2 linked regions of the Arthrobacter globiformis genome follow. The protein of the gene in region 1 interacts with the protein of each later gene in a pairwise test. Links are inferred from orthologs where the notes say so. Each region holds a gene or a part of one and is shown on either strand. Other genes may lie near its edges. The genes, in order: rplA and thrS.

Region 1 (14,321 bases):
ATTCCGCGGCGGCGCCACTCGGGGGCCACGAGAACCCCCATGTTGGCCAGAATGCCTTCCCATTCGGAGTAGGCACCGCAGGCCACCGGCGCGCGCTGCCCCTCGTCGTCGTGAATGATGGTGTACCGGTTCTCGAGGTCGGACAGGCCCACCTCGTTCACGTCATCCGGCGGGCACAGGCCTTCAAGCTCGATAGCCTCGGGGTTGCCGTGCGACACCGTCAGCTCCTCTGCCGGCTGCAGCAGCGGCAGGTCGTCGGCGAAGAAGAGCGCGGCGGAGCCCTGGCCGTGTCCGCCGTGCCGGCGGGTGATGGTCAGCAGGGTAACGTGCTGGGCCATCTCTTCGTCCGAAATGCCGGCCGCGGCGTCCAGCGCCCACTGCGGACCCACCAGGGCCGAGCTGCCGAACAGTCGCACGAACTCGACCGAGTGTGCGGAGTCGTCGACCCTGGTGATCCGCTCGTTGGTTTCCAGCGCACGGGCGAAAGCGCCGTCGTCGAGCCCCAGGCGGCGCGCCCAGGCCAGCTGGATGATGGCGGCGGATCCGGGGTCAAGACTCATGATCCCAGCCTACCGATCCCGGCCGTCCCACGTGCCCAGCCCCCTCTTCCCCGCGCGAACGGACAGTTGCGGCCCTCAAGCCAAGCGCGAAATGGCAGATAATGCCCTCAAAAACCGAAAAACAGGGCATTATCTGCCATTTCGCGCTCCAGGAAGCCGGACGGGCGCGGAGCGGGGCTTAGCCGAAGAGGACCGCGGCCTCGTCGTAGCGGTGCTGCGGGACCGTCTTGAGTTTGCCAAGCGCGGCTTCGAAGGCCACGTGGTCAATGTCGGTGCCGCTCAGCGACACCATGGTGCCCCAGCGGCCTTCGACCACGGAGTCGACGGCGGCCATTCCCAGCCGGGTGGCCAGGACGCGGTCGAAAGCGGACGGGACACCGCCGCGCTGGATGTGCCCCAGGATGGTGGCGCGGGTCTCGATGCCGGTCCTGGCTTCGATTTCCGGGGCCAACTGGTCGGCGATCCCGCCCAGCCGCGGCCGGCCGAAGGTGTCCAGCCCGCGTTCGGAGTGCGGTGATTCCATGTGCGACGGGACGAATCCCTCGGCCACGACCACCAGCGGCGCACGGCCACGGTCATGGGCCTCGGTCACCCATTTGGTGATCTGCTCGATGCTGGTCTTCTGCTCCGGAATAAGGATGGCGTGAGCACCCGAGGCCATGCCTGCGTGCAGGGCGATCCAGCCGACGTGGCGGCCCATGACCTCGGCGATCATGCAGCGGTGGTGGGATTCGCCGGTGGTCCGCAGCCGGTCGATTGCCTCGGTGGCAATCTGCACGGCGGTGTCGAAGCCGAAGGTGTAGTCCGTGGCGTCGAGGTCATTGTCAACGGTCTTGGGAACGCCGACGATCTTCAGGCCGGCGTCGGTGAGGCGCTTGGCGGCCGCGAGGGTTCCTTCGCCGCCGATGGCGATGATGGCGTCGATGCCCAGGCGGTCCATGTGGGCTTTGATGACGTCCGGTCCGCCGCCGTTCTCGAACGGGTTGGTCCGGGACGTGCCCAGTATGGTGCCGCCCTGCTTGGCAATACCGCGGACAAGAGTACGGGGAATGGGGATGATGTCACCCTCAACCACTCCGCGCCAGCCGTCGAGGAACCCCACGAATTCGTGGCCGTGGATGGCAATGCCTTTGAGGACGGCGCCGCGGATAACCGCGTTAAGTCCGGGGCAGTCGCCGCCGCTGGTGAGGATTCCGATTTTCATTTTCTTGGCTCAAATCCTGGTTCGAAGGTGTTACGGGCAGAGCGCCACGCTGAGCTCAATTAGAGATTCTAGTGGGGAGTGTGGGGTAGGACACAAACGGTTACAGCCCCGGGGGGGTCCGGACGCCGGGGCCCGGACACCGGGACAGGTAAGGGCCGGGACGGCAGCGTGCCCCCGTTCCGGCGGGAACGGGGGCACTGTGTGAAACGGACGACGGCGGCTGCCTGCGGGGCGGTATTGCCGGCCCGCCGGTGTACTACCGGCCTGTGCCGCGCTTTTCGAGGAAGGACTCGAGCGCGATCGAGTTGTTCTGGTCCGGCAGGATCAGCCATGCCGCCAGGTAGAAGACGATGGCCGGGCCCGGCAGCAGGCAAAAGATGAGGAAACCAATCCGGACGAATGCCACGTCCACGTTCAGCTTCTCGGCTATTCCGCCGCATACGCCACCCAGCCAGCGCTGAGGTCCGCGCTTCAGGCCAAGGCCCCTGACAATGCTGTAGAACTTTTCCATGGTTTAAGACTTCCCGTTTGTTGTGCTGTTGTCACGTTTTCGTGCTGAGAGCAGCCCGCCGATCACCAGCGCGGCCCCGGCCCCGAGCATCAGGCCGATCAGCACGTATGTACCGTTCAGGACCACGATCCCCAGCTGGGAGATGGTGATCAGGACGGCCAGGGCGAGGACCACGAGTCCCCAGACGATGGTGCCCACCCGGGCGGGCGCTTCGGCGGGTTCGTCCGTAACCGCGGTGGGCGGTTTGGGCGCGGGGTTTGTGTCCGGTGACGGATCAAGACTGCTCATGTCAGTTTCCTTCCTGGATGGTGACGTTGCTCACGGTGCCGTCGATCTGGAGGATCAGCCGGGCCCCGGGCTTGTCCGAGTTGTAGCTGCTTTGCCGGGAGGTGATGCCGCTTCGGCTGTCCGCACCCTCGTTCAGGTTGCCCAGGGTCATGTCGGCCCGGACATCCACCGGCACGGTGCGCGGAATGACGACCGTCACGTTGCTGGCTGTGGCGTCGAGGGGGATTACGACGTCGGTGCCCAGGGGCGGGTTCAGGTTCAAACCCGTGAGGTCCACAGTTCCGCGGCCTCCGGTGATCTGGAAGCCCTGGCGGGCCTGTTCGATGCTGATCGGGTTCCAGTCCGCATTCTGGAAGCGGAACCGGTCACCGTTGGGCACTGCACTGAAAATGCCGCCGACGATGAGCGCCACCACCGCGAAGAACCCGAGAACACCCGAGGTCCTGCCGCGCATTCCGGCCAGCAGGATGCCAAGGCCAAGGACCGCCGCGCCGGCTGCCCAGACCACGGCGTTGGCCGAGTCGCCGAGATCAATCAGGTTGCCGGCGTCGAGCGCCTTGAGCGTGCCGCCCGCCAGCAGCGCCAGTCCGGCGGTGATGGCCACGGCGGGAACTCCGGGGCCGCTCGGCCGCGGCTTGGGTGCCGGCGTCGGGACCGGAGCGGGCCGGCGTGGCGGAAGGCCGCCGGCGTAAGGGGCCGTGGGTGCTGCGGAGCCGTACGGGGTTGCAGGGCTGTACGACGGGATGGCGTCCGGAGTCGGCGGTACCGTGTAGGGCTGGGTAGGCGTATGGCTGCCGGCAGCGAAGGTGGACGCCTGGAACTGTGTTGTCGAGGACGGAGATGCGGAGGATCCGGCCGCGGTTGCCGCCGGTGCGTTGCCGGTGCCGGCGTAGCCGTAGGCCGCCCGGCCGCCGGTGGTGGAGTCCATTGGTGTTGCGCTGCGGTTCTTGTTGCGCTGGGTCAGGAAGTAAATGAGGTAGATGACGCCGCCGATCCAGAACAACGCCCAGAAGAAGCCGAAGCCGTCGTGGCCCCAGCCCCAGAAGCCGCCGCCCATGCCGGTGAGGCCGATGACCGAGGTGATGAGCGCGCCCGTCATGCCTGTGCTCCACCGGCCGGCGCCCGCCTCCTGCGTGTGGATCCGGCCGTCGGGCTCGGGCAGCAGAGCCCAGCCGAGGCCGTACAGGAGGACGCCGATGCCTGCGAGCAGCGTCAGCACGATGAAGATGCCGCGCACGATCAGCGGGTCGATGCCCATCCTTTCCGCGATGCCGCTCGAGACGCCGCCGATCCACCGGTCGCGTCCCCGGTGTATTCCGTGGCTTCGGATCCAGTCGAAGAAGTTCAACGGCTGTGCGGCACGGCCGTAGCCGGAAGTGCCGTAGACGGGAGCGCCGTAAGCGGGCCGGGCGTGGGTTCCGGAATTGGACCCGGCGTGCGTTCCGGAAGGAGGGGTGGCTCCAGCGGAAGTGTGCGGCGGTTCATCCGCGGCCGGAGGCGGGAACAGCGGCTCCGTGGGATTTTCCGGGGCTGTGCTGCTTTCCGGGGCTGTGCTGCTTTCCGGCTCTGTGTTTTCCGGTTCCGTGTTTTCCCGCACTGTGGGCTGTTCCGGTTCCTGGCCGGTGCTGCCCTCGGACGGGGTGCCCGGCTGCTGGCCTTCATTGGGGTTGGGGGTCTGCGAGTTCATACTTCGATACTGCCGTTTGTGCTGTTCAGTCCTCTATTGGGGAACACCCTGAGCCGTCCCTGACTTACCCCGGGTTCACCCTCAGAACGGGACTCGTGAACCCTGATCCGTGTTTGGATTGATTCATGACCACAGCCCCTGTCCGCCCTCCTCTGGTCCGCAGCAGCGACCGCGTGATCGCCGGCGTGTGCTCCGGCCTGGCGGTCCATCTTGGCTGGCCGGTGCGCATGGTCCGGATCGGCATGGTGGTGGCCGCCTTCGCCGGGGGTGCAGGGCTCGCATTCTACGGATGGCTGTGGATCATGGTTCCCACCGCGGACGAGAACGCCAAACGCAATGCCAGGCGTCCGGCGTCGCCCATTGCCCCCGCCGTGAGCCTGCCGCCAGTGAGCGTGCAGTCCGGCCCGGCCCCCGCCGTCGTTCTTTTCCCTCCCACCGTCTCTCCGTCGGCGGGGGAGTACGACGCCGGCACCGCCTCCCAGCCAGCGGCACCTGCCGCTGGCACCTGGTTCCGGATCCGGAGCATGCGCTATGGCAAGGAGATCCTGCTGGGCGCCGGGCTCCTGCTCGTCGCCGCGATCCTGATCGCCAGGCTGCTGGGCGTGGAGGTGCCCCTCGGCACGCTGATCCCGGCGGCTGCGATCCTCGGCGGCGCCGCAATTGCATGGATGCAGCTGGATGAAACCCGCCGGGCCGGACTGGTGGACAAGACCAAGGCGGACCAGGCCGGCGGCTGGGCGCGGCTGGCGGCGGGCCTGGCGCTCGTGGTGGCGGGGGTTCTGGTTATGGTCTCCGGGTCCGGCTCATGGCAACAGACCTGGCTGGCGCTGCTCGCGTCCGTGGCCGTGCTGGGCGGCGTGGCGCTGGTGCTGCTGCCCTGGGGCCTAAAGTTCTGGCGTGACTTGGAGACCGAACGGGCCGGCCGCGTGCGGGCGACCGAACGGGCCGAGATCGCCGCCCACCTGCACGACTCCGTGCTGCAGACCCTTGCCCTCATTCAGCGCCGTGCCAGCAACGAGCACGACGTCGTCCGCCTGGCCAGGGCGCAGGAGCGCGAGCTGCGGGGCTGGCTCTTCAAGGATCCCGCCCGCGACGCCGGCCAGCTCTCGGACCGGATCAAGGCCGCCGCCGCGGAGGTTGAGGACGGCCTCGGAAACGCCGTCGACGTCGTGACCGTGGGCGACACGGGGGTGACAGAGCGCCACGAAGCGCTGGTCCAGGCCAGCCGTGAGGCCATGCTGAACGCTGCCCGCCACGGCGGCGGTCCCGTCTCTGTGTACCTGGAGGTGTCCGACGGCGGCGCGGAAGTCTTCGTCAAGGACCGCGGCCCGGGCTTCAAACTGAACTCGGTCCCGCACGACCGGCTGGGCGTGCGCGAATCGATCATTGGCCGGATGAAACGGCACGGCGGCAACGCCGCAATCAACAGCGGTCCAGACGGCACGGAGGTGCGCCTCAGGCTGCCTGCGGACGTCGCGGACAGCGGAGAAGGGAAGTCATGATTACACCAGCAGGGGCAGGCACGGCGGGAAGAACCGTGCGGGTGGTGATCGTGGACGACCACGCGATATTCCGGTCCGGCCTCAAGGCTGACCTGGATCCGAGCGTGGTGGTGGTCGGCGAGGCCGGCACCGTGGAACAGGCCGTCGAAGTCATTGCCGCAGCACGGCCCGACGTCGTGCTGCTGGACGTGCACCTGCCCGGCGGCCGCGGCGGGGGAGGGCGGGAAGTCATCACCGGTTCCGCGGCGTTCCTGGGAACTACCCGCTTCCTTGCCCTGAGCGTCTCCGATGCGGCCGAGGACGTTGTGGCCGTCATCCGCGCCGGCGCCCGCGGCTATGTCACGAAGACCATTTCCGGCGCGGAGATCACCGACGCCGTGTTCCGGGTTGCCGGCGGCGACGCGGTGTTCTCCCCGCGCCTGGCGGGCTTTGTCCTGGACGCGTTCGGCACCGCCCCGGCCGACATTGCCGACGACGAACTGGACAAGCTCTCCGCCCGGGAACTCGAGGTGATGCGGCTGATCGCCCGCGGCTACAGCTACAAGGAGGTGGCCAAGGAGCTCTTCATCTCGATCAAAACCGTGGAAACCCACGTCTCGGCCGTGCTCCGGAAGCTGCAGCTGTCCAGCCGCCACGAACTGACCAAGTGGGCCGCCGAGCGCCGCCTCCTCTAGCCCAGACGCTTCCTCACGTCCTGCCGCCTTTCCCTAGACGCGTCCTCACGTCCTGCCGCCCAAAGGCAAACGCTCCCGCACCATTTTTTGGTGCGGGAGCGTTTAAGAATTCTCTGCAGGATCTGAGGGAGGATCCGTGTTTTTCCTGCAATAAGTGAGGGAGGGTTGGGGGTTACTGCGCCTTGCCGAGGAAGTCCTGCAGGCGGCCGACGCCAGTGGCGAGGTCCTCGTCGCCCAGGGCGTAGGAGAGGCGAAGGAAGCCGGACGGGCCGAAGGCCTCGCCAGGAACCACGGCGACCTCCACCTCATCCAGGATCAGCGCCGCAAGCGCCGCCGAGGTTTCGGGCCGGGCCGTGCCGTTCGCCGTCGGGAATTCCTTACCAAGCAGCGCGCGGACGTCCGCGTACACGTAAAAGGCGCCCTTCGGCGTCGGGCATTCAACGCCCTCGATGGCGTTCAGCCCGGCCACGATGGCCTTCCGGCGGCGGTCAAAGGCGACCTTCATCTCGTCCACCGCGGTGAGCGGGCCGGAGACAGCTGCCAGGGCGGCCATCTGCGGGATGTTGGACACGTTGGAGGTGGCGTGCGACTGCAGGTTGGTGGCGGCCTTGATGACGTCGGCGGGCCCGATCATCCAGCCCACGCGCCAGCCGGTCATCGCGTAGGTCTTGGCCACTCCGTTCAGGATCACAACCTTGTCGCCCAGTTCAGGGGCGGCTGTGGCAATGGAGGTGAAGGGCACGCCGTCGTACGTCAGGTGCTCGTAGATCTCGTCCGTGACCACCCACAGGCCTTTGGCGGCGGCCCACTTCCCGATTTCGGCGACCTGCTCGGGCGAGTAGACGGACCCCGTGGGGTTCGATGGCGACACGAACAGCAGGATCTTGGTGCGGTCCGTGACGGCTGCTTCGAGCTGCTCCACGGTCACCAGGTAGTCCTGCTCCGGGCCGGCAAAGACCTCCACCGGGACGCCGCCGGCGAGGCGGATGGCCTCGGGGTAGGTGGTCCAGAACGGGGTAGGCACGATCACTTCGTCGCCCGGATCCACGAGGGTGGCGAACGTGTTGTAGACAGCCTGCTTGCCGCCGTTGGTGACCAGCACCTGGGACGGGTCCGCCTTGTAGCCTGAGTCCCGGAACGTCTTCTCGGCGATTGCCTTCTTCAGCTCGGGCAGGCCGCCGGCGGGGGAGTAGCGGTGGTACTTCGGCTGGCTGGCGGCGTCAATGGCGGCCTGGACAATGTAGCCCGGAGTGGGGAAGTCGGGCTCGCCAGCGCCGAAGCCAATCACCGGCCGGCCCGCCGCCTTCAGCGCCTTGGCCTTGGCGTCGACAGCCAGGGTGGCGGATTCGGCAATGGCGGAAATGCGTTGGGAAACGCGGGCGGCAGACATGGCGGGTCCGTTCTTCGCTTGCAGCTGGAGAGCTGAATGGTGGAATTCGACGGAATCTACTCTATGCTGTTCACCGGATCGTTCGAGGTGGAACGCGGATTTGTGACTGCGGTGCGGCGCGGATTCTGAAGCTGAAAAACGGTCCGAAATGAGGCTGGTTCGACGTAAGCGCAGTTGTTGCGTAGACTGGTTCTCCGGTGTTGAAAACACGGATGATGACTTGCGCCCCAGATCGTCTTGGGGAAGTGCGGCTTTCATCGGTTTTTGATGCATAGGGTAGTGGCGCAATTGGTAGCGCAGCGGTCTCCAAAACCGCAGGTTGCAGGTTCGAGTCCTGTCTGCCCTGCGCAGGCTGTTCCGGCGAAAAGCCGGAGCAAGCGCAGCAAACAAAGGTTCAGTTCAGAGCCGGGTAATCCGACTTGCGAGGATGAGTGAGGAACAGGTGACCGAAACAGCTGCAAGCAGCTCCAAGGGCCGCCCCGCAAAGAAGGCCGCCAAGGCCGGCTTCTTCGCTCGCATAGCACTCTTCATCCGCCAGGTCATTGGCGAACTGAAGAAGGTCGTCGCCCCCACCCGCAAGGAACTGATCAATTACACGCTAGTGGTGCTCGTGTTTGTGGTCATCATGATGGTGATCGTCACTCTGCTGGACCTGGGGTTCGGCACCGCGGTGGGCTGGGTCTTCGGCGGTACAGGCGCCACGGGCCGCTAACGCGATCGGTCCGCAGACTGCGTGGACTCCCGGCCGGAATCGGCTGGAGCTGCGGGGTGTGCGGAATTGAGCCATTTAAATAGGCAATTAGCAATGAGGAAGCAGGAGACCAAGTGTCTGAGCAGGAGCTCGAGGTAACTGAGACTGAGCTGGATGAAACCCAGAACCCCGCGGCTGAGTCCGCTGAGGGCTCTGAGGTTGAGTCTGCTGCGCCCGATTCCAAAGGCGACGCCGAGTACGAAGGCGACGCTGACGCCGAGATCGATACTGACGCCGAGGCCGATACTGACGTCGATGACGCTGACGCCGAGGCCGATACTGACGCCGACGACGAGACCGACGTCGCTGACGCCGAGACCGACGCCGACGCTGACGACGTGACCGGAGAGGACGCCGAGGAAGGCGCCGAAGGGACCGACGTCCTGGCCACCGCTGCCGCGCAGGCCACCGATCCCGCCGAAGAGTTCAAGTCCAAGCTGCGCCGCCAGGAGGGTGACTGGTACGTCATCCACTCCTACGCCGGCTACGAAAACCGCGTCAAGGCCAACCTTGAGACCCGCATCCAGACCCTGGACATGGAAGATTACATCTTCGAAATCCAGGTTCCGATGGAAGAAGTCGTTGAGATCAAGAACGCTCAGCGCAAGGTCATCAACCGCGTCCGCATCCCCGGCTACGTGCTGGTCCGCATGGACCTGACCGACGCCTCCTGGGGCGCCGTTCGCCACACCCCGGGCGTCACCGGCTTCGTAGGCAACGCCCACAACCCCGTGCCGCTGCGCCTCGATGAGGTCTTCTCCATGCTGGCCCCGGTCTTCGAAGAAGAGCAGGCGGAAAAGGGCAAGCCCACCAAGCAGGCTGCCGCCCAGGTCGACGTCGACTTCGAGGTCGGCGAGTCTGTCATCGTCAAGGAAGGCCCGTTCGAGACCCTTCCCGCCACGATCTCCGAGATCAAGGTGGATTCCCAGACCCTCGTGGTGCTGGTGTCCATCTTCGAGCGCGAGACCCCGGTCACGCTGGCCTTCAACCAGGTCACCAAGATCTAACTGATCACCACAGATTTCGCTCCGGAACAGCCCGCTTTAGCAGTTCCGGAACGGCCGACCGCCTCGCCATGGCGGTCAACCACCTGAGGCACGCTCCTGTGTCCCAGGACGCATTTGAGAGAAGGACCCTACATTGGCTCCCAAGAAGAAGGTCACCGGCCTCATCAAGCTGCAGATCCAGGCAGGTGCCGCTAACCCGGCCCCGCCGATCGGTCCCGCGCTTGGCCAGCACGGTGTCAACATCATGGAATTCTGCAAGGCGTACAACGCTGCGACGGAAGCCCAGCGCGGCAACGTTATTCCTGTTGAAATCACGGTCTACGAAGACCGCTCGTTCACGTTCATCACCAAGACCCCGCCGGCTGCAGAGCTCATCAAGAAGGCTGCAGGCGTCGCCAAGGGTTCGGCTACCCCGCACACCGTCAAGGTTGCCAAGCTGACCCAGGCACAGGTCAACGAGATCGCCACCACCAAGATGGAAGACCTCAACGCCACCAGCCTCGAAGGCGCAGCGAAGATCATCGCCGGCACCGCCCGCTCCATGGGTATCACCGTCGAGGGTTAATTCCCTTACCGCTGATGCGGCGCCGGGTCCGGGATACCGGGGACGACGCCGGACAGCACCGCCGGGAAACCGGCACCACTGAAACATTGAAATGCCGCCAGTCCACGCCGGACTAGCGGCTGTGGCAGGGCCCAGCGCGGTCCGCAGACCACAACTGCACAAGGAGAAATAAGCAGCATGGCAAAGCGCAGCAAAGCATACGAGGCAGCCGCAGCCAAGATCGACGCGGAGAAGTTCTACGCGCCGTTCGAGGCAGTGACGCTGGCCAAGGACACCAACCCGTCCAAGTTCGACGCCACCGTTGAGGTTGCCTTCCGCCTGGGTGTTGACCCCCGTAAGGCTGACCAGATGGTCCGCGGTACCGTCAACCTGCCGCACGGCACCGGTAAGACCGCCCGCGTCCTCGTGTTCGCCACGGGCGAGAAGGCCGAAGCAGCAATCGCTGCCGGCGCCGACTTCGTTGGTTCCGATGACCTGATCGAAAAGATCGCCGGCGGCTGGACCGACTTCGACGCAGCCGTTGCCACCCCTGACCTCATGGGCAAGGTTGGCCGCCTCGGTAAGGTCTTGGGTCCGCGTAACCTGATGCCGAACCCGAAGACCGGCACCGTCACCCCCGATGTCACCAAGGCTGTCAACGACATCAAGGGCGGCAAGATCGACTTCCGCGTCGACAAGCACTCCAACCTGCACTTCATCATCGGCAAGGTTTCGTTCGACTCCGTCAAGCTGGCCGAGAACTACGCCGCTGCCCTCGAAGAGGTGCTCCGCCTGAAGCCGTCCGCTTCCAAGGGCCGCTACATCCAGAAGGCAACGGTTGCCACCACGTTCGGTCCCGGCATCTCCGTTGACCCCAACGTCACCAAGGTTCTCATCGAGGCATAAGTCTCGCGAATCTCGGCCGGATATCCGGCCAAAAGCAGAAGGACCGTCCGGCGTTTGCCGGGCGGTCCTTCTGCTTTACGGTGGTCCTTTCGCTGCCGGAAGTGCGACGGCGGGACTCCAGCGGGCTCGCCGGCTCGCTCTCGACGGGGCTCTGTCGGACTCAGGGCGATGCGGCTAGGCTGATCCGGTGACGACGCCCTCCTACCGGATCGAGCCGCTATTGTTGCCTGCGTCGCTTGACGCTCCCGACGCCGCGGACTTCCACGAGTTCAGCGACCTCAGCGACGCTGTGGTGCTGGAGCTTTGGGGCAACCTGGACCGGGCATCGCCCCGCAAGGCCAGGCTGGAAGCGTGGCGCGACGACGACTACGCGAAGCTGCGGCTCTTCTTCGTACGGCTGGACGGCCGCATGGTGGCAAGGTCCTGGGTCAGGCTTACGCAAAAGGAAAACCTCCAGGATGCGTTCCTCAGGGTGGACGTCCTCAACGGGTTCAGCGGCCGGGGCATCGGACGGGCCCTCTTGCGGCACGCAGAGGCACTCGCGGGGGAGGACCGGCGCAGCACCCTGCAGTCCTTCACCGAACACGCGCCCGGGTTCGACCTGGACGGCCCGGGGATCCTGAGGCCCGGAACGGGGACGGGCGGGGTCCCGGCCGCGGCGCGCGGCGTCCGGTTCGCCGTGGCGGCCGGTTACACCCTCGAGCAGGTGACGCGTTTCAGCGCACTGGACATGCCGCCGTCGGGCGGTGTCCTGGACGCATTGGAACGCGAGGCCGCCGGCATTGCCGGGGACCAGTACGAAAGCCTCAGCTGGACGGACCGCTGCCCGGATGAGTACGTGGAACAGATGGCCTTGCTCATGTCCAGGATGAGCACGGACTCCCCGGCAGGTGCGCTGCACTACGACGCCGAGATGTGGGACGCGCAACGCGTCCGGCACGTCGAGGACGAGTGGAAGCGGACGGGCCTGGAGTCGCTGGTGGCAGTGGCCCGGCATAAGGCGAGCGGCGAGCTGGCCGCCTACTCGGTACTGCAGCACTCGGACGAAAAACCATGGCTGGCTGAGCAGGACGACACGCTCGTGGCCAAGGCGCACCGCGGGCACCGGCTGGGGATGCTGGTTAAGGTGCGCAATCTGCGGCGCCTGCAGCAGGACCATCCAGAAGTGGAACGGGTCCTGACATTCAACGCCGCAGAGAATGACCACATGCTGGCTATCAATGTAGCGCTGGGCTTCCGTCCGGCAGGGTACGACGGTGAGTGGCAGCGCCGGCGTTAACCGGCATATGCTGGCGACGGATACACCGCGTGGACTCAAGCCCGCAGCCTTCATGGCAAGCGGCGGAACGGCTGGGGATGATGGCAATAGAGGTGCGGATTGAGCGGTTGTGGATTCCGGACTCAGTGGATGCTGCCGACGCAGCGGACTTCCTCGCCGCGGTGGAGGTGGGGCGCAAGGTCCGGATGGATACCTGGGGGAGTGACGACCTCGCCTACACGCCGCTGGAAAAGCTCCTCGAACTGGAAGACCCGTACGAGCGCCAGGTAATCCTGGTGGCAAAGGTCGGCGACGACATCGTGGGCACTGTGGACATCGCCCTGCCCCTCGCCGACAACCTGGACCTCGCCGAATTCACCCTGGACATCCTCCCCGAGTATCAGCGCCAAGGCGTGGGCAGGCAGTTGCTGGAAGCCGCGGAGCACTTCGCCCGGAACGAGGGCCGCACCATGATCCTGGTGGACACCAACCATCCCGGTGCGTCCCTGCACGAATTCGCGCCCGAGCAGCTGGTGCCTGGATCGGGCCAAGGCTATGTGCCCTTGGGGAGCCGCGAGGTGGACTTCGCCCAGCGCACCGGTTACACGCTGCAGCACATCGAACAGTTCAGCTCGTGCGCGCTGCCGCTGGACAGCAAGCTGGTAGCGGAGCTCGAGGCTGAGGCGCAGGAAGCCAACAACGGCCGCTACCGCCTGCACCACTGGACCGACCGCTGCCCGGAGCGCTGGCTGGAATCGGTGGCAGCCCTCGAAAACCAGGCCGGCGGCGACGCCGGACCCGTGGAGGGGACCGACGACATAGTCTTCGATGCCCGGATCCTGAGGGAAGCCGAGGAAGTCATGATCTCCCAGGGGCGGCGCACGGTGGTGACCGCCGTCGAACACATTGCTACCGAGACGCTCGTGGGGCTGACGACCATCAGCGTCCTGGCGCAGCGGCAGGACGTAGTCTTCCAGGATGACACGGTGGTGCTGCAGGCGCACCGTGGCAACAAGCTCGGCCTGCTCATCAAGGTTGCCAATATGGAGCGCCTTACCGAGCAGTTCCCCGCTGCGCGGGTGATCTACACCTGGAACGCGCCGGAAAACCGGTACCTCCTCACGGTCAACCGCCAGCTTGGGTTCACGACGGCGGGAGTCACTGGAATCTGGCAAAAGGAACTGCCGGACCTTGGACCGAGGAGGAGTTAGGTCGTGGTGGCGGAGGAGCGGCCGATTTGGTAATGCACAGGACCGTCCCCTAAGCTTGAACTACCAAAGACCGTCGGTTGTTGGATTCCCACTCTTTCGAGCTCAGCTCAACTCTGCAGTTGTGTGCGAAAGAGCCAGTGGGTTTCCGGACGAAGGACCCTGAACATAGGGCGGCCGGCGCAGGTGAACGAAGCAAAGTTCCGCTGTTTTGAACAGCGTTGAGCCAAGCCCCGTGCATCTGCGCGGGGCGTTTTTAGTTTTAGCTCACCTGAGCGGGGACCCGGAATACCGGCACTATCCCCGGAAGGAGGGTTATGGCAACGCCTACCAAGGTTTCAGCAGTAGCTGAGATCACTAACGATTTCAAGGAATCGAACGCCGCTGTCCTGACCGAATACCGTGGGCTCACCGTTGCACAGCTCAAGCAGCTGCGTGTTTCTCTCGGCCAGGACACCAAGTTCGCGGTCGTCAAGAACACCCTGACCGCCATTGCAGCCAAGGAAGCTGGTGTCGAAGCATTCGACGGCCAGCTCGCCGGCCCCACTGCAATTGCGTTCATCAAGGGTGACGCAGTTGCAGCTGCCAAGAGCCTGACGGATTTTGCCAAGGCCAACAAGCAGCTGGTCATCAAGACCGGTTACTTCGAGGGCAAGGCACTGAACGCCAGCGAAGTTGCTGCCCTGGCAGCACTCGAGTCCCGCGAGCTGCAGCTCGCCAAGGTTGCAGGCATCCTCAAGGCACCTGCTGCCGCTGCTGCACGCATCATTGACGCACTGCGCCTCAAGCTTGAAGAAGAGAACGGTGCTCCGGCTGAAGCCGAAGCCCCCG
Region 2 (14,266 bases), 740 kb from region 1 along the record:
GAGTGGCAGCCACGAGCCCCACAACAAAGGCGCCCGATGCTGGAATGTTGCCGTCGATATCAAACCTGGCCACCAATGTGCTTTCTTTGGCGGCGATGCTTACCTGCTTCAGGAGCGCGTCATTGGAACTCATGGGACCATCCTGCCCTGTGAGCCGCCGTCCGTCCACACCCATCTAGGTTTTGTCCCCGGCCCGGCGTAGACTGGAACTATTCGAATACATATTCGAATGGCTGCGTATTTTCTGCAGGATGAGATTGGTATCCGGAGGCACCCATGGGAACGTTCAGCGAGTCTGTTGACGTCGTCTGCGCACCTACCGGTGAGCCAGCGGAGCTTCGGTGGGGCGGCAGGGAATACCGGGTCTGCGCCGAACCCTTGCGCTGGTATGAACGCCGCCAGTGGTGGGCCGAAGAGCGGCGTGCCCCGCTGGGAAGCGGCCCCGGGCTTGTGGACCATGAGATCTGGCGGGTGCAGGTCGTGCCTGCCGGCAGAAGCAGCCCGCCGGAAACTCCGGCTGCAGAACCACTGGAACCATTAACCCTTGACCTGGTGCGGCATGCCGGCAGCGGACGCTGGCGGCTGCTCCGCATCCACGACGCCCTCCGGCCCGAAGTCGCACTCCATCACAAATCAGCATGAGCTTCACTCACTTACACGTTTCCACCGCCTTCAGCGCCCACTACGGTGTCTCCTGGCCAGATCAACTTGCCCAGGCAGCAGCGGCCCAGGGAGCAACCGCCCTTGGGTGCACTGACCGGGACGGTCTCTACGGCACTGTAAAACACCTCAAGGCATGCATGGCTGCCGGGATTGACCCGGTGGTCGGCGTGGATCTGTCAGTGTTCGACGACGAGGATGACCACGACGCCGGGTTACCTGGTGAGCAGATGGCTGGCGCCCGGTTTTCCAAAATCCGGTTTTCGGCAGCCCGCGTCACCGGACGGGTCGTTGTCCTGGCGCATGGCCATAACAACGGTGCGGGGTACAAGGCATTGTGCCGGCTGATCTCCGACGCACACGCCCGCACCACGGGCAAAGCCGGCGGAGCGGTGCCCGTTGCTGTCACAAGGGCTGAACTCGCCTCACGCGTGCTGGACCCGGAAACCCTGAAGCCGGTGCTCACCGTGCTGTTGGGCCCGGATTCCGACGTCGGCCTCGCACTGGGCGGGCGGCGGTACCTCCGGCCCCGCACCCTTTTCAAAGGCTGGCTGGACGCCATGCCCGCCGGGAGCGTCGCGGCAGAGATCGTCACCCACCTCAGTGCACCGGGTGCGCCCTTGAGCACGGCCCATGCGGTCCGCATGCTCAAGCTGGCGCAGGAGTATGGCGTGCCGGCTGTGCTTACCAACGCCGTCCGTTACTGCGAGGAGGACGGGGCGGCCACCGCCGACGTCCTGGATTCGGCCCGCACGCTCAAGTCGCTTCCCGAACTCTCCGCCGAGCCGCTGCTCCAGCCCAACGGGCAGGGCTGGCTGAAATCCCCGGACCAAATGGTGGAGCTGGGCAAGGAGATCATCCATGCCGCCGGCTACGGTGCCGCCGATCTCCAGGTGCTGCTCGCGCAGACTGAGGCGCTCGTGGACCGTTGCCGCATGGATCCCGTGTCCGACATGGGCTGGAAGCAGCCGGTGGTGCCCGAGGCCGCCGTCATCGGCATTGAAGGGGATCCGCTGGCAGAACTGGCCCAGCGCTGCGAGGCCGGAATTGCGCGGCGATTCCCCGGCATCACCGGGAAGGCAGAAGCAGACATGCGCGCCCGGCTGCAGCATGAGCTGAAGATCATCGCCCGCCTAGGCTTTGCCTCCTACTTCCTCACCGTGGCCGAGGTTTCCCGCATGATCCTGGACATGAATGTGAGGGCGGCAGCACGGGGATCGGGCGCTTCCAGCCTGGTCAACTACCTGATCGACATCAGCCAGGTGAACCCCCTCCAGCATGACCTGATCTTCGAACGGTTCCTCTCCGGCGACCGGTCCACGCTGCCGGACATCGACATCGATGTGGAAAGCGCTGAGCGGCACAACGTCTACCGGAAAATTTTTGACCGGTTCGGCTCACAGCGCGTCACGCTGATGAGCATGCAGAACGGCTACCGCGCTCGCGGTGCCGTGCGGGATGCCGGCATGGCTTTGGGGATGGACGACGGCGATGTCGGCGAGATTGCCAAACAGCTGTGGCGCTTTTCGGCACGGAAGTTCCGGGAGGCGCTGGAGGAAAAACCGGAACTTCGCGAGTTCGCCGGACGGGTGGAACAGCGGAACTTTTCTGAGAACCAGCAGCTGGACCTGCTGGTGGACCTCACCGAACGGCTGGACCGCCTTCCGCGCCACATCTCCATGCACCCCTGCGGGGTGATCCTCGGTGATGCCACCCTGCTGGACCGGACCCCGGTCCAGCCCAGCGGCCTCGGCCTGCCCATGAGCCAGTTCGACAAACACGACATGGACCCGATGGGCATGCTGAAGCTGGATGTCCTGGGCGTCAGGATGCAAAGTGCCATGGCCTTTGCCGTACGGGAGATCATCCGGATCCACCCCTCCAAGGCTGAAGTGGTGGCAGCCGGAGCCCATCCCGCTGGACCTGGGGGCAGCGGGCCGGACTACATCGCCGAGGACGGCCTGATCGACCTCAATGCCGTGCCCCTGGATGATGAGCCGACATATGAGCTGATCAGAAGCACCCACACCCTGGGGTGCTTCCAGATCGAATCGCCGGGCCAGCGGGAGCTGGTGGGCAAGATGGCCCCGCGCGAGTTCAACGACCTCATCATCGACATCTCACTGTTCCGCCCTGGGCCGATGAAATCGGACATGGTGCGGCCCTTCCTTGAACACCGGCACGGCTTCGCGCCGGAGACCTACCCGCACCCGGACCTGAAGCCGGTGCTTCAGGAAACCCATGGGGTGACGGTCTTCCATGAGCAGATCCTGAGGACCTTTGATGTGATGACCGGCTGCGGGCTGGCGAAAGCCGACGAGTTCCGCAGGGCGTTGAGCAACGAGGTCAAGGAGGGCCAGGTTGAGGAGTTTTTCCGCCGCGAGGCAAAGGCCAGGAAGTATTCGCCGGAGGTAGTGGACAAGGTCTGGGGCACCCTGAAATCGTTCGCCAGTTTCGGGTTCTGCAAAGCCCACGGCGCGGCCTTTGCCGTGCCCACCTACCAGTCGGCCTGGCTGAAGGCCCACCATCCGGAGGCGTTCCTTGCGGGCCTGTGGGAGCACGATCCTGGCATGTACCCCAAGCGTCTCCTTGTGGCCGAGGCGCGGCGTATGGGCATCCCCATTCTTCCGCTGGACATCAACCGCAGCGGTGCCGAATACCGGGTGGAGCGTGTCGCGGAGGGCCCTGACCGGGGAAAGCTGGGGATCAGGCTGAGCCTCAACGGCATCTTCGGGCTGTCCGGTTCTGAATTGAAGCGGATCGTTGCAGGCCAGCCCTATGACTCCCTGGCGGATCTGAGGGCACGCTCCAGGCTGAGCAAGCCCAGCATCAAGCGGCTTGCCCAACTGGGTGCCTTTGACACGCTGCACCGGGAATCCGGCGGGACAGCCAACCGGGCAGACCTTGTCCACCACCTGCAAAGTTTGCAGAGCAAGTCAGTAAAGAAAGGCGCCGAGGTCATTGAGGGGCAACTCGCGCTGCCCCTTGGGGACGTCGAATTGCGGAACGTCAAGCCCGGGATGCCTGAACCCACCACGGTGGAGAACGTCCGGGCGGAACTTGACCTGATGGCGGTTGACGTCAGCGAACACCTGATGTCCAGCCACCGGCCGCTTCTGGACCGGCTGGGCGTCACCACTGCGGACAAGCTGCTGGGGCTGCGAAACGGCACGGAGGTACTGGTGGCCGGTGTGAGGATCGCGACCCAGACCCCGCCCATGCGCGGCGGCAGGCGTGTGGTCTTCATCAGCATCGACGACGGCACCGGGTGCGTGGATTCCGTGTTCTTCCACGAGGCCCAGGAACATGCGGGCCCGCTGCTGTTCGGGACCCGGCTGCTGCTGATCCGGGGAACGACCAGGCGGACCGGTCCGCGCGGCATTAGCCTCAGTGCCAGCATGGCCTGGGACCTCAGCCAGGTGGACACCCTGCCGCTCCCCGAACGGGGGAGCGCTGACCAGGGAAATCGTGAACCAGGGGCCGTCGGACCAGATGACCCTGAACAGGACTTCTGGCAGCCGGGGCCACTGGATGGCATCAGCAGAAACCTGGCCATCACCGGCCTGGGAAGCTGACCGGCCCCGTCCTTTTCCAATTGTTCCGATTGGCCGCCGCCGTGGCGCTTTGGCTCGCCACTTCCGCAACAGATAACATTGACGAGGCTGGCTGTGGTCCCCGTACGCCACAAGCTACGAAGCCTGAACTTTGAATAGGAGACACCCGTGTCAGATGCCCAGCAGATCACCCTCATCGTCGATGGCGAAGAAATGAAGGTGACTACCGGGACCACCGGCGCGGAACTCTTCTTTGAGCGCCGCGACGTCGTTGTGGCCCGTGTTGACGGCGAACTCAAAGACCTGGACCAGCCCCTTCCCGAGGGTGTCGAGGTTGAAGGCGTCACCATTGATTCCCCCGACGGGCTCAACGTACTGCGCCACTCCACCGCCCACGTCATGGCCCAGGCCGTGCAGCAGCTGCGCCCGGACGCCAAGCTGGGCATCGGCCCCTACATCACTGACGGGTTCTACTTCGACTTCGACGTCGCTGAGCCGTTCACCCCGGAAGACCTGAAGACCCTGGAAAAGATGATGCTCAAGATCATCAACCAGAACCAGAAGTTCGTCCGCCGCGTCGTCTCCGAGGACGAGGCCCGCGAAGCCATGAAGAACGAGCCCTACAAGCTCGAGCTGCTGGGCAAGAAGAACGAGGCCGCCGATGCCGGCGAAGGCGTCAACGTCGAAGTGGGCGCCGGCGACATCACCATCTACGACAACGTCGACCGCAAGAGCGGGGACAGCGTCTGGTGCGACCTGTGCCGCGGCCCCCACCTGCCCAACACCAAGCTCATCTCAAACGCCTTCGCCCTGACCCGGTCCTCGGCCGCGTACTGGCTGGGCAACCAGAACAACCAGCAGCTGCAGCGCATCTACGGCACCGCGTGGCCTACCAAGGACGCCCTGAAGGCGTACCAGGAACGCATCGCCGAGGCTGAGCGCCGCGACCACCGGAAGCTTGGCGCCGAGCTGGACCTGTTCTCCTTCCCGGACGAGCTCGGATCGGGCCTACCGGTCTTCCACCCCAAGGGCGGCATCATCCGCAAGGCCATGGAGGACTACTCCCGGCAGCGCCACGTGGATGCCGGCTACGAGTTCGTCTACACCCCGCACATCACCAAGGGCCACCTGTACGAGGTATCCGGCCACCTGGACTGGTACCGGGACGGCATGTTCCCCGCGATGCACATCGACGCGGAGCACAACGAGGACGGCACCGTCCGCAAGCCCGGCCAGGACTATTACCTGAAGCCGATGAACTGCCCCATGCACAACCTCATCTTCCGCTCGCGCGGCCGGTCCTACCGCGAACTGCCGCTGCGGCTCTTCGAATTCGGTTCCGTCTACCGCTACGAGAAGTCCGGTGTGGTCCACGGCCTGACCCGCGTGCGGGGCATGACACAGGACGACGCCCACATCTACTGCACCCGCGAGCAGATGAAGGACGAGCTCACCACCACGCTGAACTTCGTCCTCGGCCTGCTCAAGGACTACGGCTTGGACGACTTCTACCTCGAGCTGTCCACCAAGAACGAGGACAAGTTCGTCGGCGACGACGCCACCTGGGAGGAAGCCACCCGCACCCTGGCCGAAGTGGCCGAGGCCTCCGGGCTGGAGCTCGTTCCGGACCCGGGCGGAGCCGCGTTCTACGGACCCAAGATTTCGGTGCAGGCGAAGGATGCCCTGGGCCGCACCTGGCAGATGTCCACGATCCAGCTCGACTTCAACCTGCCTGAGCGCTTCGAACTCGAGTTCCAGGCCGCCGACGGCACCCGCCAGCGTCCGGTCATGATCCACCGAGCCCTGTTCGGTTCGGTGGAGCGGTTCATGGGTGTCCTCACCGAGCACTATGCCGGTGCCTTCCCGGCATGGCTTGCTCCCGTGCAGGTGGTGGGCATCCCGGTGGCGGAGGCCTTCAACGACTACATGTTCGACGTCGTCGACAAGCTCAAGGCTGCGGGCATCCGCGCCGAGGTGGACATCTCCTCGGACCGCTTCCCGAAGAAGATCCGCACGGCCAGCAAGGACAAGATCCCGTTCGTGCTCATCGCCGGTGGTGAGGACGCGGAGGCGGGTGCCGTCTCCTTCCGGTTCCGGGACGGCAGCCAGGACAACGGCGTGCCCGTGGCCGAGGCTGTCCAGCGGATTGTGGACGCCGTCCGCAACCGGACCAGCTAGCCGCGGCGGAGGGGGCACACGTGCAGGAGAACACAGGGCCGGGCTATCCGGGGGACGCGGAAGCAACGGACGATTTTGGCCTCGCCGGCGTTCCTGACGCCTTCCAGCGGCTGTGGACTCCGCATCGCATGGCCTACATCAAGGGCGGGCAGCACCAGTTCAAGAACCAAGACGATTGCCCGTTCTGCATTGCGCCCGCGCGCACGGATGAGGAGTCGCTCATCGTGTACCGCGGCCGCACGAGCTACGTGGTGCTGAACCTGTTCCCCTACAACCCCGGCCACCTGCTGGTGTGCCCCTACCGCCACGTTCCCGATTACACGGACCTGACGGTGGAGGAGACCGCCGAATTCGCCGACCTGACGCAGACCGCCATGCGGGTGCTGCGGAAGGTGGCGAATCCCGGCGGCTTTAACTTGGGCATGAACCAGGGGGTCGTGGGCGGGGCCGGCATCGCGGGCCACCTGCACCAGCACATCGTTCCGCGTTGGGGCGGGGACGGAAACTTCTTCCCGATCATCGCCCAGACCAAGGCGATCACGCAGACCCTCGACGAGGTCCGCCAGCAGGTTGCCGACGCCTGGCCCGGGGAGACGCATGCTGAATAGGCATGCCCGCGGGTTCTTCACCGCGCTGTTTACCCCGCTTGCACGCTGGCTTTTGAAAATTGGCGTCTCGCCGGACGCCATCACCATTGTGGGAACGGCCGGCGTGGTGGTCGGGGCACTGGTGTTCTATCCGCTGGGCCAGCTCTGGTGGGGAACGATCTTTATCACCCTGTTCATCTTCTCCGACGTCATTGACGGCATCATGGCGCGGATGCAGAACCTGGGCGGCCGCTGGGGCAACTTCCTGGACTCCAGCCTGGACCGGTTGGCTGACGGTGCCCTCTTTGCCGGCCTGGCCATCTGGTTTTTCACCGGCGGTGAGGATGCCCCCATAGCCATTGCCGCCGTCGTCTGCCTTGTCCTTGGCATGGTGGTCTCCTATGTCCGGGCGAAAGCCGAATCCCTCGGCTTCCAGGCGAACGTGGGCATTGCCGAACGTGCTGAACGGCTGGTTTCCGTCCTGGTGATCACCGGCCTGACCGGCGTCGGACTGCCGCCCGTTGTGCTGCTGGCGACCCTGGTGCTGCTGGCGGCGGCGAGCCTGGTCACGGTGGTCCAGCGCGTCCTGGCTGTGCGCGTCCAGTCGCTGGAAGATTCCGAGCAAACCTGATTAAGCCGGGCTGCCGCCGTGGGACTAGTATTAGAACTGCCCGGTCAATGGATCCGGTAATCCGGTGTGTGCAAAAACGGCATGTCCGTGCCTGCGCCGCCGGCGAAGGTCATCTAGCTACCCATAGGGGTTTTTGTGTCTACACCTGATGTAAGCAACGAAGCCGGCTCGTCCGCCAACAGCGTGACGGGCAGCAACCGCGTCAAGCGCGGCATGGCAGAGATGCTCAAGGGCGGCGTCATCATGGACGTCGTCAACGTCGAACAGGCCCGCATCGCCGAAGACGCCGGTGCCGTTGCCGTCATGGCGCTCGAGCGCGTCCCGGCCGACATCCGCGCCCAGGGCGGCGTGTCCCGCATGTCCGATCCGGACATGATCGACCAGATCATCGATGCCGTTTCCATCCCGGTCATGGCCAAGGCCCGGATCGGTCACTTCGTCGAGGCCCAGGTCCTGCAGTCCCTCGGTGTCGATTACATTGACGAGTCCGAGGTCCTGACCCCGGCCGACTACGTCAACCACATCGACAAGTGGAACTTCAAGGTTCCCTTCGTCTGCGGTTCCACCAACCTCGGTGAGGCGCTGCGCCGCATCAACGAGGGCGCGGCCATGATCCGCTCCAAGGGCGAGGCCGGCACCGGCGACGTCTCCAACGCCACCGGGCACATGCGCCAGATCCGCGCCGAGATCGCCAAGCTCGCGGCGCTGCCCGAGGACGAGCTGTACGTCGCGGCCAAGGAACTGCAGGCCCCGTACGAACTGGTCAAGGAAGTTGCCGCCACCGGCAAGCTCCCCGTGGTGCTGTTCACCGCCGGCGGCATCGCCACCCCTGCGGACGCTGCGATGATGATGCAGCTCGGCGCCGACGGCGTGTTCGTGGGCTCGGGCATCTTCAAGTCCGGCAACCCGGCCCAGCGTGCGGCCGCCGTCGTGAAGGCCACCACCTTCTTCGATGACCCGGACGTCATCGCCAAGGCCTCCCGCGGCCTGGGCGAGGCCATGGTCGGCATCAACGTGGAGGAGATCCCGCAGCCGCACCGTCTCGCAGAGCGCGGCTGGTAATTCCGCCGTTGGGGGCGGCGGACGGCGCTGATCCTCTGCGTGCTATTCCCCGCGCTCTAATTGGCAGCTAAGTTGCTGCTCAGGGCGCGGGGCCCCTTTTACGCACGCTGCCGGACCACACCGCCCTTCGCTTGGCGCTCCTGATGTACGACGGCGGCGAGTCACCTTTGCCGGGTGACTCGCCGCCGTCGTCTGCTTTTAGGGGAGTTACCCCAGCCCGCGGCGCTTGAGGAGGGGCTCGAGGGCGGCGTCGCGGCCGCGCAGGGTGCGGAACGACTCGAGCGGATCCCGGCTGTTGCCGCGGGAGAGCAGCTCGGCGCGGAACCGGTCGCCGTTGGCCCTGCTGAGACCGCCGTTCTCGGTGAACCAGTCCACGGTCTCGGCGTCCAGCACCTCGCTCCAGATGTAGGAGTAGTAGCCCGCAGAGTAGCCGTCGCCCGCGAAGATGTGCTGGAAATAGCCCGTGCGGTAGCGCGGCGGAATCAGCGGATGGGCAACCCCTGCCGCGGCCAGTGCCTTCGCCTCGAATTCCAGGGCGTCCTGCGGAACGCCGTCGGTGTCCAGGACGTGCCAGGCCAGATCCAGCAGCGCCGCACCGAGGTACTCCGTGGTGGCGAATCCCTCGCCCCACAGGCGGGACTCGTTGAGCCGGTCGACGACGTCCTGGGCCAGCGGCTCCCCGGTGGCATGGTGGCGGGCGTAGTTGGACAGCACCTCCGGCCACATGATCCACATTTCGTTGACCTGGGACGGGTACTCCACAAAGTCCCGCGGCACCGACGTTCCGGAGAAGCGGGGGTAGGTGACGTCGGAGAACAGCCCGTGCAGGGCGTGGCCGAACTCGTGGAACGCCGTGCGCACCTCATCGAGCGTGAGCAGCGTGGGCTCACCCGCGGGCGGCTTGGAGATGTTCAGGTTGTTGATGACCACCGGCTTGGTGCCCAGAAGTGCCGACTGGTCCACCAGCGAATTCATCCAAGCCCCGCCCCGCTTGGTTTCGCGGGTGTAGTAGTCGCCGAGGAACAGCCCCAGTTCTGTTCCGTCCGCGTCCCGGACCTCCCAGATCCGGACGTCCTCGTGGTAGCCGGCAAGGTCCTTGCGCTCATGGAAGGTGATGCCGAAGAGCGAGGTCGCGGCGAAAAACACGCCATCCGTCAATACTCGGTCCAGCTCGAAGTACGGCCTGAGTGCCTGCTCGTCCACCGTGTACCGTTCCCGCCGCACCTTGGCGGAGTAGTAGGCCCAGTCCCAGGCCTCCAGCGGGTGGCCCGCGCTCTCGGCCAGGGCGGCTGCCTCGGCGTCGGCGTTCCGGACGGCGGCGGGCGCCAGCCGGTTCAGCATGGACCGGACAGCTCCGAAGTCCGGAGCCGTCTGCCGGTCCACCACCAGTTCGGCATAGTTGGCGAAGCCCAGAAGGGCGGCTTTTTCTGCGCGCAGCCGGACCATTGAATTCACGAGGTCGAGGACATCGAGGTCGCCGCCGGTGCTGCCGCGGGCCACGGACGCTTCAAAGAGCCGCCGGCGCACGTCCCGGTTGTCCAGTGCGGCCAGGGCCGGCTGGTTGCTTGGCTGGATGAGCGTCAGGAGGAACTTGCCGTCATGACCTGCAACGCGCGCTGCTTCTGCGGCGCTGGCGATCTCATCCCCGGGAAGGCCAGCCAGGTCATCGGCGCTGTCCAGCAGCAGGGCGGCGGACTTCATCGCTTCCTTGACGCGCTGCCCGAATTCCGTGCCCAGCCGGGACAGTTCGGCGTTCAGGGACCGGAGCCGGTCCTGGCCGTCGTCGTCCAGCTGAATCCCGGACTGGCGGAACTCCTTGAGGTACTCCTCGACAAGCCTTTTGGCTTCGGCGTCCAGGCCCGCGGTATCCACGGCGGCGAACCGCTCGTAGAGTGCCCGGTTCAGGTACACGGCATCCTGATGGGCCGCGAAGCGGGGCGACAGTTCGGTCTCCAGCTTCGTGATGGGCTCCGAGGCGTCGGCTGAAACCAGGGTGAAGAAGGAAGCCGCGGCGCGGTCCAGCAGCCGGCCGGACTTCTCCATGGCCAGCGCCGTGTTGTCGAACGTGGCCGGCCCGGGGTTGTCCACGATGGCCTGGATCTCGGTCAGGTGCTCGGTGAGCCCGGCGTCAACCGCCTCGGCGTAGTGGTCGTCGTCGATGTCGGCAAACGGCGGCAATCCGAAGGGCAGGGCGCTGGGGGAGAGGAGGGGATTGGTCATGAAGCAAACCCTTTCATGCAGCTCTGCGGTGCACAATGTTTTGGCGTGGTTCTACGGGCGGGTTGCCCGCCGTCGGCGTGCCGCGGACTTACGCTAGGGTCATGGGGAACAACAACGTCTCTGGCCGTGCGTTGCAAGCGGCTGCTGCTGCACTGCTGATGGCGGGGCTGGCGTCCTGCGGCGTGGCCGCCGAGCAGGCCCGGCCGCAGCCGGGCAACGAGTCCGGCAGCCAGTCCGGCAGCCAGCCTGCCAGCGCGGCCGGACAGCCCTCAAGCCCGGCAGCGCAGTCCAGCGCTGGGAGCAGTGAAGCTCCGACGTCGACGGCCGACCCCACACCGAGCGCCGCAGCGACCCCCACCCCGGGTGTCGGTCCCGCGTGCACGGCCGTCCGCTGCACGTCCATCCTGGTCACCGGTGACATGCTGGTGCACACCCAGCTGTGGCAACAGGCCCACGAAGATGCCGTCGCCGGCGGGGTCAAGGGACTGGACTTCGGTCCGCTGCTGGAAGGGCAGAGGCGCTACATCGAACAAAGCGACATAGCCATCTGCCACCAGGAAACGCCGGTGGCCCTGCCCGGGGGCCCCTTCTCCGCCTACCCTTCCTTCAACGTCCCGCCGCAGATTGCCGCTGCCGCCAAATCGGTCGGCTACCGTGCCTGCACCACGGCCAGCAACCACACCATCGACCAAGGCACCGAGGGCCTCGCCAGGACACTGGATGTGCTGGATACAGCCGGGCTGCAGCACACCGGCTCCTACCGTACGCAGGCCGAGTCCAAGGGCATCCTCATCCTGCAGACCGATGCCGCCCGGATTGCCGTCATTGCGGGCACCTACGGACTCAACGGGCAGGTCCCGGAACAGACTTGGCAGGTGGACATGCTCGACGCGCCCACCATGATCGCCAAGGCCAAGGAGGCCAGAAAGCTGGGCGCGGACATCGTCCTGGCCGCCGTGCACGCGGGGGACGAGTACGCCAGTGCCCCGAACGCCCAGCAGCTGGAAGTGGCGCACGCGCTGGCCGACAGCGGCCAGTTCACCATGATCTACGGACATCACACGCACTCGGTGCTCCCCGTCGAAAACTACAAGGGAACGTGGATCGCCTACGGCCTGGGCAATGGCGTGACAGAACTGTCCCCGACGTACGTTGTCAACAACGAGGGCCTGCTGCTCCGGGCACAGTTCAATCAGGACAGTGCCGGCAATTGGACCGCAGCCGATGTCGCCTGGGCACCGTCAGTCATCGTCAGCGCCCCCTACCGCTGGTGCTCTGTGGCCGCGGACGCCCCGCAGGGCGTCTGCGCCAGTCCCGCGGCGGACGCCGACACCCGGCTGCGGACCAAACAGGTGGTGGAGTCCATGGGTGCGGCGCAGGCCGGAGCCCGCGAGCTGCTGGTCACCAAGGAACGCTGACACTGGAGCGCTGAAACGGGAGCGCTGCCCTCGCGCGATTGCTCCTAACGCGGCCGGCGGGCCGCGTGCTCGCGGGCCAGAACGGCGAAGCGGTCATCCGCTTCGCCGGGAGTGAAGGTTCCATACTTGCGTTCGACGGCGGTCCGGATCAGGAAGTCGGCGATGGCCGGGTTCTTGGGTAGCAGGGAACCGTGCAGGTAGCTGGCCACGATGTTGCGGTACCGGGCTCCCTCCTGGCCGTCGCTGCTGTTGTTGCCGGTGCCCTTCGCCACCGTCCCCAGCGGTTCGACGCCGGGACCCAGGGTGGTCTGGCCGCTGTGGTTTTCGTAGCCGAGGACCTCGCCGAACTCCGCGGTGGTGACCTTGACGTTGCCGATCAGCCGCTCATCCGTGCCATGGGTCTCCACGTCCAGAACGCTGATGCCGGGAATGACCGGGCCTGAGCGGGTCTTGAAGAAGCGGCCGAACAGCTGGTACAGCCCACAGATGAGCAGCATGGGCGTGCCGTCCTCGGCCATTCCCTTAAGGAGGCTGGCCCGTGACTGGAGGTCGTCCTGGATGACGAGCTGGCCGCTGTCCTGCCCGCCGCCGCCAAGGATGATGTCTACGCCCTCCGGGAACTCGTCGCCCACGTTGTACTCGAGCAGCTCCGGTGTGTATCCGTGCCACTTCAGGCGCTGCTGCAGCACCAGGGCGTTGCCCCAGTCGCCGTAGATGTTCATCTCCCGCGGGTACAGCTGCAGAACCCGGATGGTTCCCTTTGACGCGGTAGTGCCGCCGGTCGATTCGGGGGTCAAGAGACCACCTCCACTGTGGTGATTTTGGACAGCTCACGGCGGATGGCGAGCATTGCGGTGTAGGTGCAGAAGACGCGCTTCGGCTTGCCTTTGCCCTTGCGGATGAAGTCGGCCAGTGCGGCCGGGATGTCGGTGTCCACCGCCCCGATCTGCACTTCGTCGTACTGCAGGCGCAGGGCCATGTCATACGCGCGGGAGCCGGTGACTTGGTCCACACCTGCCGCGCGCAGCGAGTCGAAATCAACGTCCCACAGCCAGGACATGTCGCGGCCGTCAGCGTAGTTGTCGTTGATGGCGATCATCGTGGCGTAGCCGCCCGAGGGGAACGACTTGAGGCCCAGACGGAAGCCGCTGGGGTTCTTGACCAGGACCAGATCCAGCGGGAGCCCGTCCACCGTAAGGCTTTCGCCGCGCCCAAATGCCGGGGCCACCTCGGACAGAGCCTTCAGCAGGGTGCCGTGGTCCGCCGTGGCGGCGCCGCTGCCGCAGATGCTGCGGGCCAGGGCCAGCGCAGCCGCGGCGTTGAAGATGTTGTAGACGCCGCGGAGCTTCATTCCGGTGGTGACCGTGACGCCGTCGTACTCAAAGTCTGCGTCATCGGCACCTACGCGGCGGAGAACGACGTCGGCCTGGGGCCTTTGCGGTACCGCAGGTACGGGGCTGCCCGGCCCGGCGCGGAGTTCATCGTCGCTGGGAAAGGTGCCCAGCAGGGAGTCATCCAGGCCGAAGTAGAGGACCTCGGGGCCTTGTAGCGTACCGGCGATCCGGGCCACTCGCGGGTCCTCGCGGTTCAGCACCACAGTCCCCGTTGTCTTGGAGGCGATGTGCTGGAGGAGCTGGGCGGTCTTGTCGATCTCACCGAAGCGGTCCAGCTGGTCGCGGAGCACGTTCAGCAGGAGGCTGTAGCGCGGCGGGACGCGGTTGACGAAATGCACGGCGTGGGCCTCGTCCAGCTCCAGCACGGCGACATCGGCGTCGAGCCGTCCGCGCCAGTCGACGTCGCCGATCAGGGCGGCCGCCACGCCCCGGGTGAAGTTGCTTCCCGTTCGGTTGGTGAACACCTTCAGGCCCTGGCTTTCCAGCAGCTCTACCACCATCTTGGTGGTGGTGGTCTTGCCGTTGGTGCCGCTGACTACGGCTACGCCGTGGGGGAGGGTGG

The links.
Region 2: the proteins of rplA (region 1) and thrS interact in binary tests that used the Escherichia coli proteins (3 or more experiments, as listed by UniProt). The link is inferred for Arthrobacter globiformis from one-to-one orthologs.

What each region holds. Positions count from the first base shown.
Region 1 is NZ_JAUSXI010000001.1:4,116,234-4,130,554, reverse strand. Bases 9,217-12,170 are described here. They hold rplA (50S ribosomal protein L1), read left to right. Parts: upstream 9,217-10,316; coding sequence 10,317-11,024; downstream 11,025-12,170. Other genes in these bases: QFZ33_RS19150 (GNAT family N-acetyltransferase), read left to right, coding at 11,212-12,170; rplK (50S ribosomal protein L11), read left to right, coding at 9,708-10,139; nusG (transcription termination/antitermination protein NusG), read left to right, coding at 9,217-9,574. Also shown: QFZ33_RS19215 (GNAT family N-acetyltransferase), read right to left, coding at 1-560; QFZ33_RS19210 (6-phosphofructokinase), read right to left, coding at 739-1,764; QFZ33_RS19205 (PspC domain-containing protein), read right to left, coding at 2,021-2,275; QFZ33_RS19200 (hypothetical protein), read right to left, coding at 2,279-2,563; QFZ33_RS19195 (PspC domain-containing protein), read right to left, coding at 2,565-4,250; QFZ33_RS19190 (ATP-binding protein), read left to right, coding at 4,376-5,752; QFZ33_RS19185 (LuxR C-terminal-related transcriptional regulator), read left to right, coding at 5,749-6,426; QFZ33_RS19180 (pyridoxal phosphate-dependent aminotransferase), read right to left, coding at 6,599-7,816; preprotein translocase subunit SecE, read left to right, coding at 8,244-8,528; more of nusG, read left to right, coding at 8,642-9,216; more of QFZ33_RS19150, read left to right, coding at 12,171-12,303; QFZ33_RS19145 (GNAT family N-acetyltransferase), read left to right, coding at 12,384-13,493; rplJ (50S ribosomal protein L10), read left to right, coding at 13,808-14,321. UniProt on the Escherichia coli protein: One of the primary rRNA binding proteins, it binds very close to the 3'-end of the 23S rRNA. Forms part of the L1 stalk. It is often not seen in high-resolution crystal structures, but can be seen in cryo_EM and 3D reconstruction models.
Region 2 is NZ_JAUSXI010000001.1:3,366,272-3,380,537, reverse strand. Bases 4,011-6,909 are described here. They hold thrS (threonine--tRNA ligase), read left to right. Parts: upstream 4,011-4,427; coding sequence 4,428-6,392; downstream 6,393-6,909. Other genes in these bases: QFZ33_RS15470 (HIT family protein), read left to right, coding at 6,413-6,909; QFZ33_RS15480 (DNA polymerase III subunit alpha), read left to right, coding at 4,011-4,235. In the rest of the region: QFZ33_RS15490 (hypothetical protein), read right to left, coding at 1-133; QFZ33_RS15485 (DUF6504 family protein), read left to right, coding at 277-642; more of QFZ33_RS15480, read left to right, coding at 639-4,010; more of QFZ33_RS15470, read left to right, coding at 6,910-7,000; pgsA (phosphatidylinositol phosphate synthase), read left to right, coding at 6,990-7,610; pyridoxal 5'-phosphate synthase lyase subunit PdxS, read left to right, coding at 7,746-8,672; QFZ33_RS15455 (M3 family metallopeptidase), read right to left, coding at 8,880-10,892; QFZ33_RS15450 (CapA family protein), read left to right, coding at 10,994-12,310; QFZ33_RS15445 (type 1 glutamine amidotransferase), read right to left, coding at 12,355-13,107; QFZ33_RS15440 (Mur ligase family protein), read right to left, coding at 13,104-14,266. UniProt on the Escherichia coli protein: Catalyzes the attachment of threonine to tRNA(Thr) in a two-step reaction: L-threonine is first activated by ATP to form Thr-AMP and then transferred to the acceptor end of tRNA(Thr). The rate-limiting step is amino acid activation in the presence of tRNA.